3 regions of the Vibrio penaeicida genome follow, and region 3 is predicted to be linked to each of the others. Evidence: predicted binding sites of a transcription regulator. Region 3 holds the regulator's gene; each other region holds the start of a gene.

Region 1 (3,284 bases), 1.6 Mb from region 3:
GCAGGTAAGCCTTACACACACGCATGGGCTAATTTTGTTTTGATGTTGTATTTTCTGCATGCGCTGACCATTTTGTATGTTAATGAAGGCGAGCGATGGCTTGCGGTGGTGGAGCTTTTATTAACCACTATTGCCTTTGTAGGAAACACCCTTTATGCGCGGCAAAGAGGAAAAGAACTAGGTCTAAAACTCACGAAGCTTTCTGAAGTAGAGAAACAAGAAAAAGCACGTTTTGAGCAGTAGAAATTTGAAGAGTTGATGCTTGAGTAGTCAATCAAGCATCAAAAAAAGAAGAGCTCCCCATCGGAAGCTCTTCTTTTTTATGCATGTAATTCTATTGTGTACGAACTTCTTTTAAAGACCAAGCCACTCATACACCAAGTCCGCTTTTTCTTCAGGAGTCGCTTCTTCGACGACTTCAGCACTAATGCTTGGAACGCCATCAACAGTAGACGAATCATCTGTTTGTACAGGGGCTTCTGACGTATCCCCTTCTACTGAAAGCTCATCGCTGACTAGCTGATCTGTCGTTTCACCTGTAGCCACGTCTGTTTCTACTGCGCCCTCATCGGCGATCTCGGGTGCGACAAGTTCAGGTTCGGCTGTTTGAGGATCGGTAGATTCTACTGGCGTACTTTCAACTCGTTGCTCTTCTTCACTCTCAACATAAGCGTCCAAAGTAAACGCTCTCACTTGTTTAAAGTTTTCTAACTCACGCTGAAAATCCACAACTGGAGCAAGTAAATTGACTTTAAAAGTGACATCGTTGCCTTTGATTTTTAAAATCTCTGTCGATGCAACCGAGTTCAAGCCTTCAAACAAAGACTCCAATTGGAAGAAATCGCGTGAACTTTTAACGTCCAAAAATTGAACTGTCACGCTTTCTGTCGATACATCCGAAACCTGAACCGCACTTTTACTCGCAAAGTAATCGCTGATGCTATCGACCACAGTTTGCAGTGTAGAATTAAATTCACCTCGCTCCTGCCCCGACATAGGAGATTGCTGAGAGCCAAGCATTTGCTCCGGTGATTGGTCAAACAAAGTCCAACGCACAGATGCTCTGCCTGAGCTTAAGTGTTGTACCCGCAGAACCAATACCGCATCCGCAGGATAACGTGAGCTGGCTCTACTGATTGGTTCAACAAAGGCTCCCCAGATCTCCGGTGCAGAGATTCCTGTTACATCATCAAAGTCACCAACTGGTACGGTAATGGGTAAGCCTCGAGAATCGGCATACTGGTTCAACAGTTTAGTAACGTTAGAGCCACTCTGCTCCCACACTATTTGGCGTTCATAGCGATCTTCTTCAATAATCCACATTAAAATGGAAGCGCGATTTTCAGACCAATACGGCAAGCCCGCCTGAGTCAATAACCCCTGAATTTGTCTTGGACTAAAAGCGACTTTTAACGTTTCTTGCCCATCTAATTGCCCGAAGCTAATTTGAGAAAGATAAGGGCCTGTGCTCTTTTTCGCTTTTTCGATAACCGGATTACTGGCAACGGTTTTTTGTCCAGATGCCTTAATAAGAACCTGCTCTAACCCTTGAGCTTTCGCAAGATCCTCTGCATTTTCTTCTTCAGTCAATACAATTTCAGATTGGAATACGTCCACTTTAGTTAAAGCAAAGCCAGGAAAAGCCAGCAAACTCAACAACAAACAAGCTATCCGATTCATAAATTCTCTGTCACAACGTGAATGAACCTCAAATGATAAGCAACTCTCAATGCCGGAGCAAGGAAACATCGCGAATACAGTGACATCCCCCTTCACTGGAATAATTCCCCCTGTATAGATATTTTTTGACCCATTTATCAATGCAATCGTTTTCTTAGTGATAAAATCCTGCAAATTTTAAAAATGGAAGAGAATCATGACTCAAATACTCCAAGGTACCCAAATGCTCTTTGTCGCATTTGGCGCACTCGTGCTCGTCCCCTTACTCACTGGGCTCGACCCTAGTGTTGCTCTGTTCGGCGCTGGCGTAGGCACCCTTTTATTCCAATTTATCACTCGCCGCACCGTTCCTATTTTCCTTGCATCCTCTTTCGCGTTTATTGCCCCAATCATGTATGGCGTACAAACGTGGGGGATTGCATCCACCATGGGTGGGCTTATGTGTGCTGGTTTGGTTTACGTTGCATTAGGAGCGGTGATCAAATTGCGGGGCGTTGGAATCGTCCATAAACTGTTACCCCCTGTTGTTGTTGGTCCGGTTATTATGGTGATTGGATTGGGGCTTGCACCTGTCGCGGTCAATATGGCTTTAGGGAAAACGGGCGATGGAGCAGTTCAGCTTATCGATGGCAATACCGCCCTTATTATCGCTTCTGCGTCTCTAGCCACCACCATTGCTATCAGTGTTTTTGCCAAGGGCTTCTTAAAGTTGCTACCTATTTTTGGAGGCATCGCTGTCGGGTACTCGCTCAGCTTACTGTACGGAATCGTAGACTTTACACCTGTTGCTCAAGCAAGCTGGCTTTCCCTTCCCAATTTCACAACGCCAGAATTCAACATTAATGCGATTCTTTTCATGATCCCTGTCGCCATTGCACCAGCGGTTGAGCACGTGGGTGACATGCTTGCGATTTCCAATGTGACTGGAAAAGACTACCTCAAGAAGCCAGGGCTTCACCGCACCATTACAGGTGACGGTGTCGCTACAATGGCGGCTTCTATGGTGGGTGCTCCACCAAACACAACGTACAGTGAAGTGACTGGCGCAGTGATGCTGACTAAAGCTTACAATCCAGTCATCATGACTTGGGCAGCGGTAACCGCGATTGTTCTTGCGCTGGTAGGAAAACTAGGCGCGCTGCTACAAACCATCCCCGTTCCAGTAATGGGTGGCATTATGATTCTACTGTTCGGCTCCATCGCCACTGTCGGTTTGAATACGCTGATTAAAAATCACGTTGATCTCCACAAATCCCGAAACCTTGTGATTGTCGCGGTGACGTTAGTCTTTGGTATTGGCGGAATGGCTTTTGGGATTGGTGAGTTCAGCCTACAAGGCGTGAGCTTATGCGGTATCGTGGCCATTGCGTTAAACCTAATTTTACCTAAAGACATGGGTGAATCTCATGTCGTAGATAACGCTCAGATGGAAGAAGAAACAAGTAAATAGCCAAGCACCTGATAACAAATAGAGGCAGTAATAAATGACTGCCTCTATTTACTTCATAGTTTTACCAAAGGTAGAGACTCTATAGCCACCCCTGACTTAAACAGTATTTCACTAATCCTGCCGTTGTTTTTATGTTCAGTTTCTTTTTCACTCG
Region 2 (3,284 bases), 1.6 Mb from region 3:
TGCGTCTTCTGGTTGCCTTGGAATATTACTTCCCCCATCCATCATGTTGGTCATCATGGCGGATCAACTGGGATTATCGGTTGGTGATTTGTTCATGGCGGCGGTTTTCCCGGGGCTTGCACTTGGGGCAATGTACATATTCTATCTCCTCATTTCGGGGGTGCTAAAACCCAATGCACTGCCGTTACCTGATACCGCTGAAAAAGTATCCTTCAAAATTATCTGGCAAGTCGTCAAAGCAATCATCCCTACATTACTACTCATTCTTGCAGTATTAGGGTCCATATTTGCAGGTATCGCCACGCCAACTGAGGCATCCGGTGTTGGTGCGGCAGGAGCAACCTTACTGGCTATATACTACAAACGGTTTTCCCTCAAAATTCTGAAAGAAGTCACCATTGAAAGCTATAAGACCACGGCTTACATCTTTGCCATTTTCATTGGGGCAACCTGCTTTTCATTGGTCTTGCGAGAATTAGGGGGGGATGAGTTCATTGAAAGCATCTTTCAACAGCTCCCTTTCGGTCCCTACGGCATTATCGCTTTCATCCTTTTGATGGTGTTTCTACTGGGCTTTTTTCTTGATTGGATTGAAATCACGCTGATCATTTTGCCGTTGTTAGCGCCGGTTGTTGCGGGATTAGATCTGAACATTGGTCAATTTGCTGGCATCGATGACCCAACAACAGTTTGGTTTGTCATGCTCGTCGCCATGACATTGCAAACCAGTTTCCTAACGCCACCTGTTGGATTCGCACTGTTTTACTTGAAAGGGGTGTGTCCACCAGAGATACAACTGTCGGATATATACAAAGGGGTAATACCATTTATTCTGTTGCAGCTTTTAGCGTTGTTGCTGATTTTATTCTGGCCGAGTATCGCGCTGTGGTTACCGTCTATCGCTTATAACTAAACGGATTATTTGCTTGATATAACTAGAAAGAAGAGAGACTTCTTCAGCTCGAAGCTCCGATTGGCACTGCATTGATTGGTGCGCTTTGTAGGAAACCCAGGCTAACCATTTAGCCTGGGTGATTTTTCTCTAGAAAAGAGTTAATAAACGGTACAGTTACTTAGTTACTTAGTTACTTAGTGCCGAAAATCTTATCGCCTGCATCACCAAGCCCAGGAACGATATAGCCTTTATCGTTAAGTTTTTCATCAATCGCGGCTGTATATAGCTCCACATCTGGATGCGCTTTTTTCAATGCTTCTACACCTTCAGGTGCAGCAACCAGCACAAGTACCTTGATCGACTTACAGCCTTTTTCTTTCAAAAGGTCGATGGTTGCAATCATCGAGCCGCCAGTCGCCAGCATTGGATCGACTACTAAGGCAATACGCTCATCAATATTTGACGCCAGTTTATTGAAGTAAGGTACTGGCTCTAGTGTCTCTTCATCACGGTAGATACCAACAACACTGATGCGTGCACTTGGCATATGTTCCAAAACACCGTCCATCATGCCTAGACCAGCACGAAGGATTGGCACAACCGTTACTTTTTTGCCTTTGATTTGATCCACTTCTACTGGACCGTTCCAACCTTCAATCGTCACACGTTCCATTTCGAAATCCGCGGTGGCTTCATAAGTAAGTAGGCTACCTACCTCAGTCGCAAGCTCACGAAAACGTTTAGTGCTGATGTCACCTTCTCGCATTAAGCCCAGTTTGTGTTTAACTAATGGGTGCTTTACTTCAACAACTTTCATTTCCAACTCCAGCAAATTTTAATAAACTTTCAGATTATACCTAACTGGTCGGAATAGTTACAGAGTTGCAGACCTTTTACTTGCCTAGCTAACTGACTGTAAAAACAATAAGTACCCAGCCTTTACGTGGCGTGATTTGAGAGACAAAAACGCGAAGAAAAAAAACTGCGCAAACGTTTTCCTTTTCTTTTCAACCCCTGTTAGAATAGCGCCGTTTTTCACATCCAACCTATGACGAGGACATCCCCGTGAGTGGTAACAACTCTTCTCTAAGTTATAAAGACGCTGGTGTAGATATTGATGCTGGTAATGCTCTGGTAGACCGAATTAAAGGTGTGGTAAAGCGCACTCGTCGTCCTGAAGTAATGGGCGGTATTGGTGGCTTTGGCGCACTATGCGAATTACCAACTAAATACAATGAACCACTGCTAGTGTCTGGAACAGACGGCGTAGGCACGAAACTTCGCCTAGCATTGGATATGAAAAAACACGACACCATTGGTATCGACTTGGTTGCAATGTGTGTGAACGATCTTATCGTTCAAGGTGCAGAACCTCTTTTCTTCCTTGATTACTACGCAACAGGCAAGCTAGATGTTGATACTGCAGCAGACGTAGTTGCGGGTATTGGCGAAGGCTGTATTCAAGCTGGCTGTGCGCTAATCGGTGGCGAAACCGCTGAAATGCCGGGCATGTACGAAGGCGAAGACTACGACGTTGCTGGCTTCTGTGTCGGTGTTGTAGAAAAATCTGAAGTGATCGACGGTACTAAAGTTGCCGCTGGCGATGCACTGATTGCGGTAGGCTCTAGTGGTCCTCACTCAAACGGCTACTCTCTAGTCCGTAAGATTCTTGAAGTTTCTGAAGCGGATTTAAGCGAAGAGCTAAACGGACGCACGATTGGTGAGCAACTGCTTGAACCAACAAAAATTTACATTAAATCAGCACTTAAGATGATTGCAGAACACGACATTCACGCGATCTCGCACATCACAGGTGGTGGTTTCTGGGAAAATATCCCACGCGTTCTTCCTGAAGGCACAAAAGCGGTTGTCGATGGCAACAGCTGGGAATGGCCAGCAATTTTCTCTTGGCTACAAGAGAAAGGCAATGTTGAAACTCACGAAATGTACCGTACCTTTAACTGTGGTGTTGGTCTGATTGTTGCTCTACCAAAAGAGCAAGCAGCAGCGGCAGTTGAACTGCTTAAAGCAGAAGGCGAAAACGCTTGGGTTATCGGTGAAATCGCATCAGCAGCAGCTGGTGAAGAGCAAGTAGAGATTCGCTAAGCCATGAAAAATATCGTTGTCTTAATTTCCGGAAATGGCAGTAACTTACAGGCAGTGATTGACGCCTGTGAAAATGGAAGCATTGAAGGAAAAGTCAGCGCCGTTTTTTCTAACAAAGCTGACGCTTACGGATTGGAACGAGCAAAACGCAGCGGGATTGATGCCCGCGCTGTCAGCCACAAAGATTTTGAGTCGCGTGAGGCATTCGATTTAGCGCTAATGGGCGAAATCGACCAATACCAACCCGACTTAATTATTCTTGCAGGCTACATGCGTATTCTGA
Region 3 (3,284 bases):
ATTGCGCCAATAACCTCATACGGAGCGGCAACGCTATGCAAGAAACAAAAGCATTCAACGAAAAGCGCGCAGAGATTTACTGGTGGCTTTCTAGCCTTTTTGCTCATGAACTGAAACAAGAAGAGTTGGAGCATTACCACACGGCTGAAATCAGGGGCTTCATTAGCGGTCTTGCAGAAAACGAAACCTTAAAACCGGCGGCTCAGCAACTTATCGAATCCCTGAATAAACTCCAAGATAGAGAAGATGCTCAGTTAGAACTCGCTGCGGATTTTTGTGGCCTATTTCTGACCACAGATAAAAAAGCGGCCTTGCCATACGCCTCAATCTACAAATCTGGTCTGCTCAATGATGAACCAGCGAAACAAATGGAATCATTGTTAAGAGAAAAAGGTGTCTCTTTGCTAGAGGGGTTTAACGAGCCAGCAGATCACCTCGCCATTCAATTGGACTTTTTGGGTAACCTCATTATTCGCTCAAACGAATTAAAAACGAACGAGCAGTTTGAAGATGCACTGCGAGAACAGCTGTGGTTCATAAATACGCATCTCATGACTTGGCTTCCAATATTTAACAAGAACTGCAAAAATTATGATGGCTTTGGGTTCTACGCAGCTTTGTCACAATTGCTTGTGAGTTTTGTCGAACTAGACCGCCAATATATTTCTGGCGAGTAAACCGGCAAGGTGGGATATCTTGATAGTATTGAGCTCGAAGACTTTACTTAGGTATTGAGCTAATTTGTTTTAAATATAAAACAGCACCCTTAAAAAATATTAGGATTCCTCATAAATGTGACACTTGGTATAATTTTTTACGATTCACTCCATTGTCACATAGGAAATTAAAGACTAAGATCGTGATCGCAAACGATAAAATATGAAACGCTGAAAAGCATTAACTAAGCCGCTGTATTAATAGCGGTTTTTGTGTTTTTAGTCGATTTTAATAACACAATGAAATCCGCCTTGCTGAAAACATTAGCTACTTTAAATTTAGCACCTTACCCCTTAGCTCGGCTCTACAGGATATTTGTTTTATGGCCACTATTAAAGATGTCGCACGACTTGCCGGAGTATCAACTACAACGGTTTCGCATGTTATAAATAAAACACGCTTTGTTGCTGAAACTACACAAGAGAAAGTTAAAAAAGCAGTAGAAGAACTAAACTATGCACCGAGCGCTGTTGCACGTAGCTTAAAGTGCAACACGACTCGTACTATAGGTATGTTAGTTACACAGTCTTCTAATCCATTCTTTGCAGAAGTCGTCGATGGCGTTGAAAGTTACTGTTATCGCCAAGGCTACACGTTGATCTTGTGCAACACCGGCGGGATATATGAAAAGCAACGGGATTATATTCGTATGCTTGCTGAGAAGCGTGTAGATGGCATCTTGGTCATGTGCTCAGATTTAACTGAAGATCTTCGTGAAATGCTTGATGCGCACTCATCCATTCCAAAAGTGATCATGGATTGGGGTCCAGAGAGTTCCCAAGCCGATAAGATAATAGATAACTCTGAGGAAGGTGGTTACTTAGCGACAAAATATCTTTTAGACAATGGTCATACCGATATTGCCTGTCTTACTGGCCATGAAGAAAAAGTGGCTTGTATTGAACGGGTCATTGGCTACAAGCGAGCGCTGAGAGAATACGATATTGAATTCAAGCAAGAACGCATACTTGTCGGCAACTTCGAATGTGATACCGCTGTCTTAGCGGCGGACAAGATCCTTGCTATGGAAAACAGACCAACAGCCGTTTTCTGCTTTAATGATCTTATGGCACTCGGGGTCATTAGCCGTCTTCAAGAGAACGGTGTCCGTGTTCCTGATGACATTTCGATCATTGGATACGACAATATTGAGCTATCAGGATACTTTTCTCCTCCTCTGACAACCGTCCACCAGCCTAAGCGCCGAGTGGGTAAAACGGCATTTGAAATCCTTCTCCAAAGAATCAAAGACAAAGAACACGATAAACGCATCTTCGAGATGCATCCTGAAATCGTAGAGAGAAGTTCTGTTAAAAAGTTAAATTAAATTAGTTAATTCTAATTAAGCCTGGCTATATGTCAGGCTTTTTGCTTTATTGCCCAAATAAGAAACAATATTTATATCTGTACATTTATTTTTTGAAGGCAGATCACACATAAAGCATTTTGATGTGATGCTTGTTCCGGTTTTTCTCTATGATTTTATTGTCACGCACAGGGCAAACCATTTGAAAAAGTGGGACGCAAAGCTTCCGGCCTAAATGGATTTATTTGAAATCAATATGGTAGCGGGGTTGCCGATGGTAAATATGCATACTTCTTTTCCAGAGTTAACCAAACTCTGACATCTGACTGCATCACTTTGCTATTTTTTCTCGGACCTGAACTTAGTAGTGGCATAACTTCTTTAGCCGAGACAGTACAGCATGGATAAACCAATACTTAAAAACTCATTGAAGCTATTTGAACCATTAGGGACGATAAAATCACGTTCTATGTTTGGTGGTTTTGGCGTTTTCGCCGATGACACTATGTTCGCCTTAGTCGTTCAAAACACTTTACACATCAGAGCTGACTCAAAAAGTGCTCAAAAGTTCGAACAACAAGGTTTAAAACCTTATGTGTACAAGAAGCGCGGGTTTCCGGTTGTCACCAAGTATTTTGCACTCCCAGAAACCAGTTGGGATAATACCAATGACATCATAGAGAAAGCTTCTCTAGCGCTGAAAGTTGCAAGAACAGAGAAACAAAAGCAAGCCGAAACCAAACCAACGCGTTTGAAAGACTTGCCTAATTTACGTTTGGGTACAGAAAGAATGCTCAAAAAAGCAGGAATCTCTTCCGTTCAGGAGTTACAAAACTTCGGTTCTGTTGAAGCCTTCAAAGCCATCAAGCAGACTCATTCAAGCGATGTTGGCTTAGAGCTACTATGGGCTCTAGAGGGTGCAATTAATGGCACTCACTGGTCCGTGATTCCTCAAGATAGACGTGATGAATTAATGAAACGCTTAAGTTAGTTAAACCTTCATGCTAAAAAAGCCTCCTTTGGAGGCTTTTTTATTGCTGAAATTCACAGTTTATCTATCCTGCACAGACCCTTATGGGCGACTTGCTGTCATAATTAAAACTCATTGACTATATTGGACGAACTATGAAGGTGTACTCTACTGCGCTCCCGACAGAAGCTCATATTGTATGTGAGCTGTTAAAGGCACAGGGAATCGATGTTGAAGTTCGTGGTGAAGGTCTATTTGGCTTGCAAGGTGAGCTTCCATTTGGTCCAGACA

The links. The regulator PurR, encoded in region 3, represses purine synthesis genes. The targets are predictions, from matches to a motif close to TNANGNAAACGTTTNCNTNA.
Region 1: the regulator PurR is predicted to act here: its motif matches at 1,819-1,838, upstream of LDO37_RS13390 (uracil-xanthine permease family protein).
Region 2: the regulator PurR is predicted to act here: its motif matches at 1,878-1,897, upstream of purM (phosphoribosylformylglycinamidine cyclo-ligase).

The regions. Positions count from the first base shown of each region.
Region 1 is NZ_AP025144.1:2,993,440-2,996,723, forward strand. It holds gene LDO37_RS13380 (DUF2069 domain-containing protein) at 1-243, shown strand, start outside; gene LDO37_RS13385 (DUF2066 domain-containing protein) at 355-1,680, opposite strand; gene LDO37_RS13390 (uracil-xanthine permease family protein) at 1,877-3,130, shown strand; gene LDO37_RS13395 (response regulator) at 3,210-3,284, opposite strand, start outside.
Region 2 is NZ_AP025144.1:3,000,579-3,003,862, forward strand. It holds gene LDO37_RS13415 (TRAP transporter large permease) at 1-913, shown strand, start outside; gene upp (uracil phosphoribosyltransferase) at 1,086-1,712, opposite strand; gene purM (phosphoribosylformylglycinamidine cyclo-ligase) at 1,961-3,001, shown strand; gene purN (phosphoribosylglycinamide formyltransferase) at 3,005-3,284, shown strand, end outside.
Region 3 is NZ_AP025144.1:1,431,362-1,434,645, reverse strand. It holds gene torD (molecular chaperone TorD) at 36-677, shown strand; gene purR (HTH-type transcriptional repressor PurR) at 1,040-2,044, shown strand; cyclic di-GMP riboswitch class I at 2,206-2,299, shown strand; gene LDO37_RS06695 (TfoX/Sxy family DNA transformation protein) at 2,424-3,014, shown strand; gene LDO37_RS06690 (putative signal transducing protein) at 3,149-3,284, shown strand, end outside.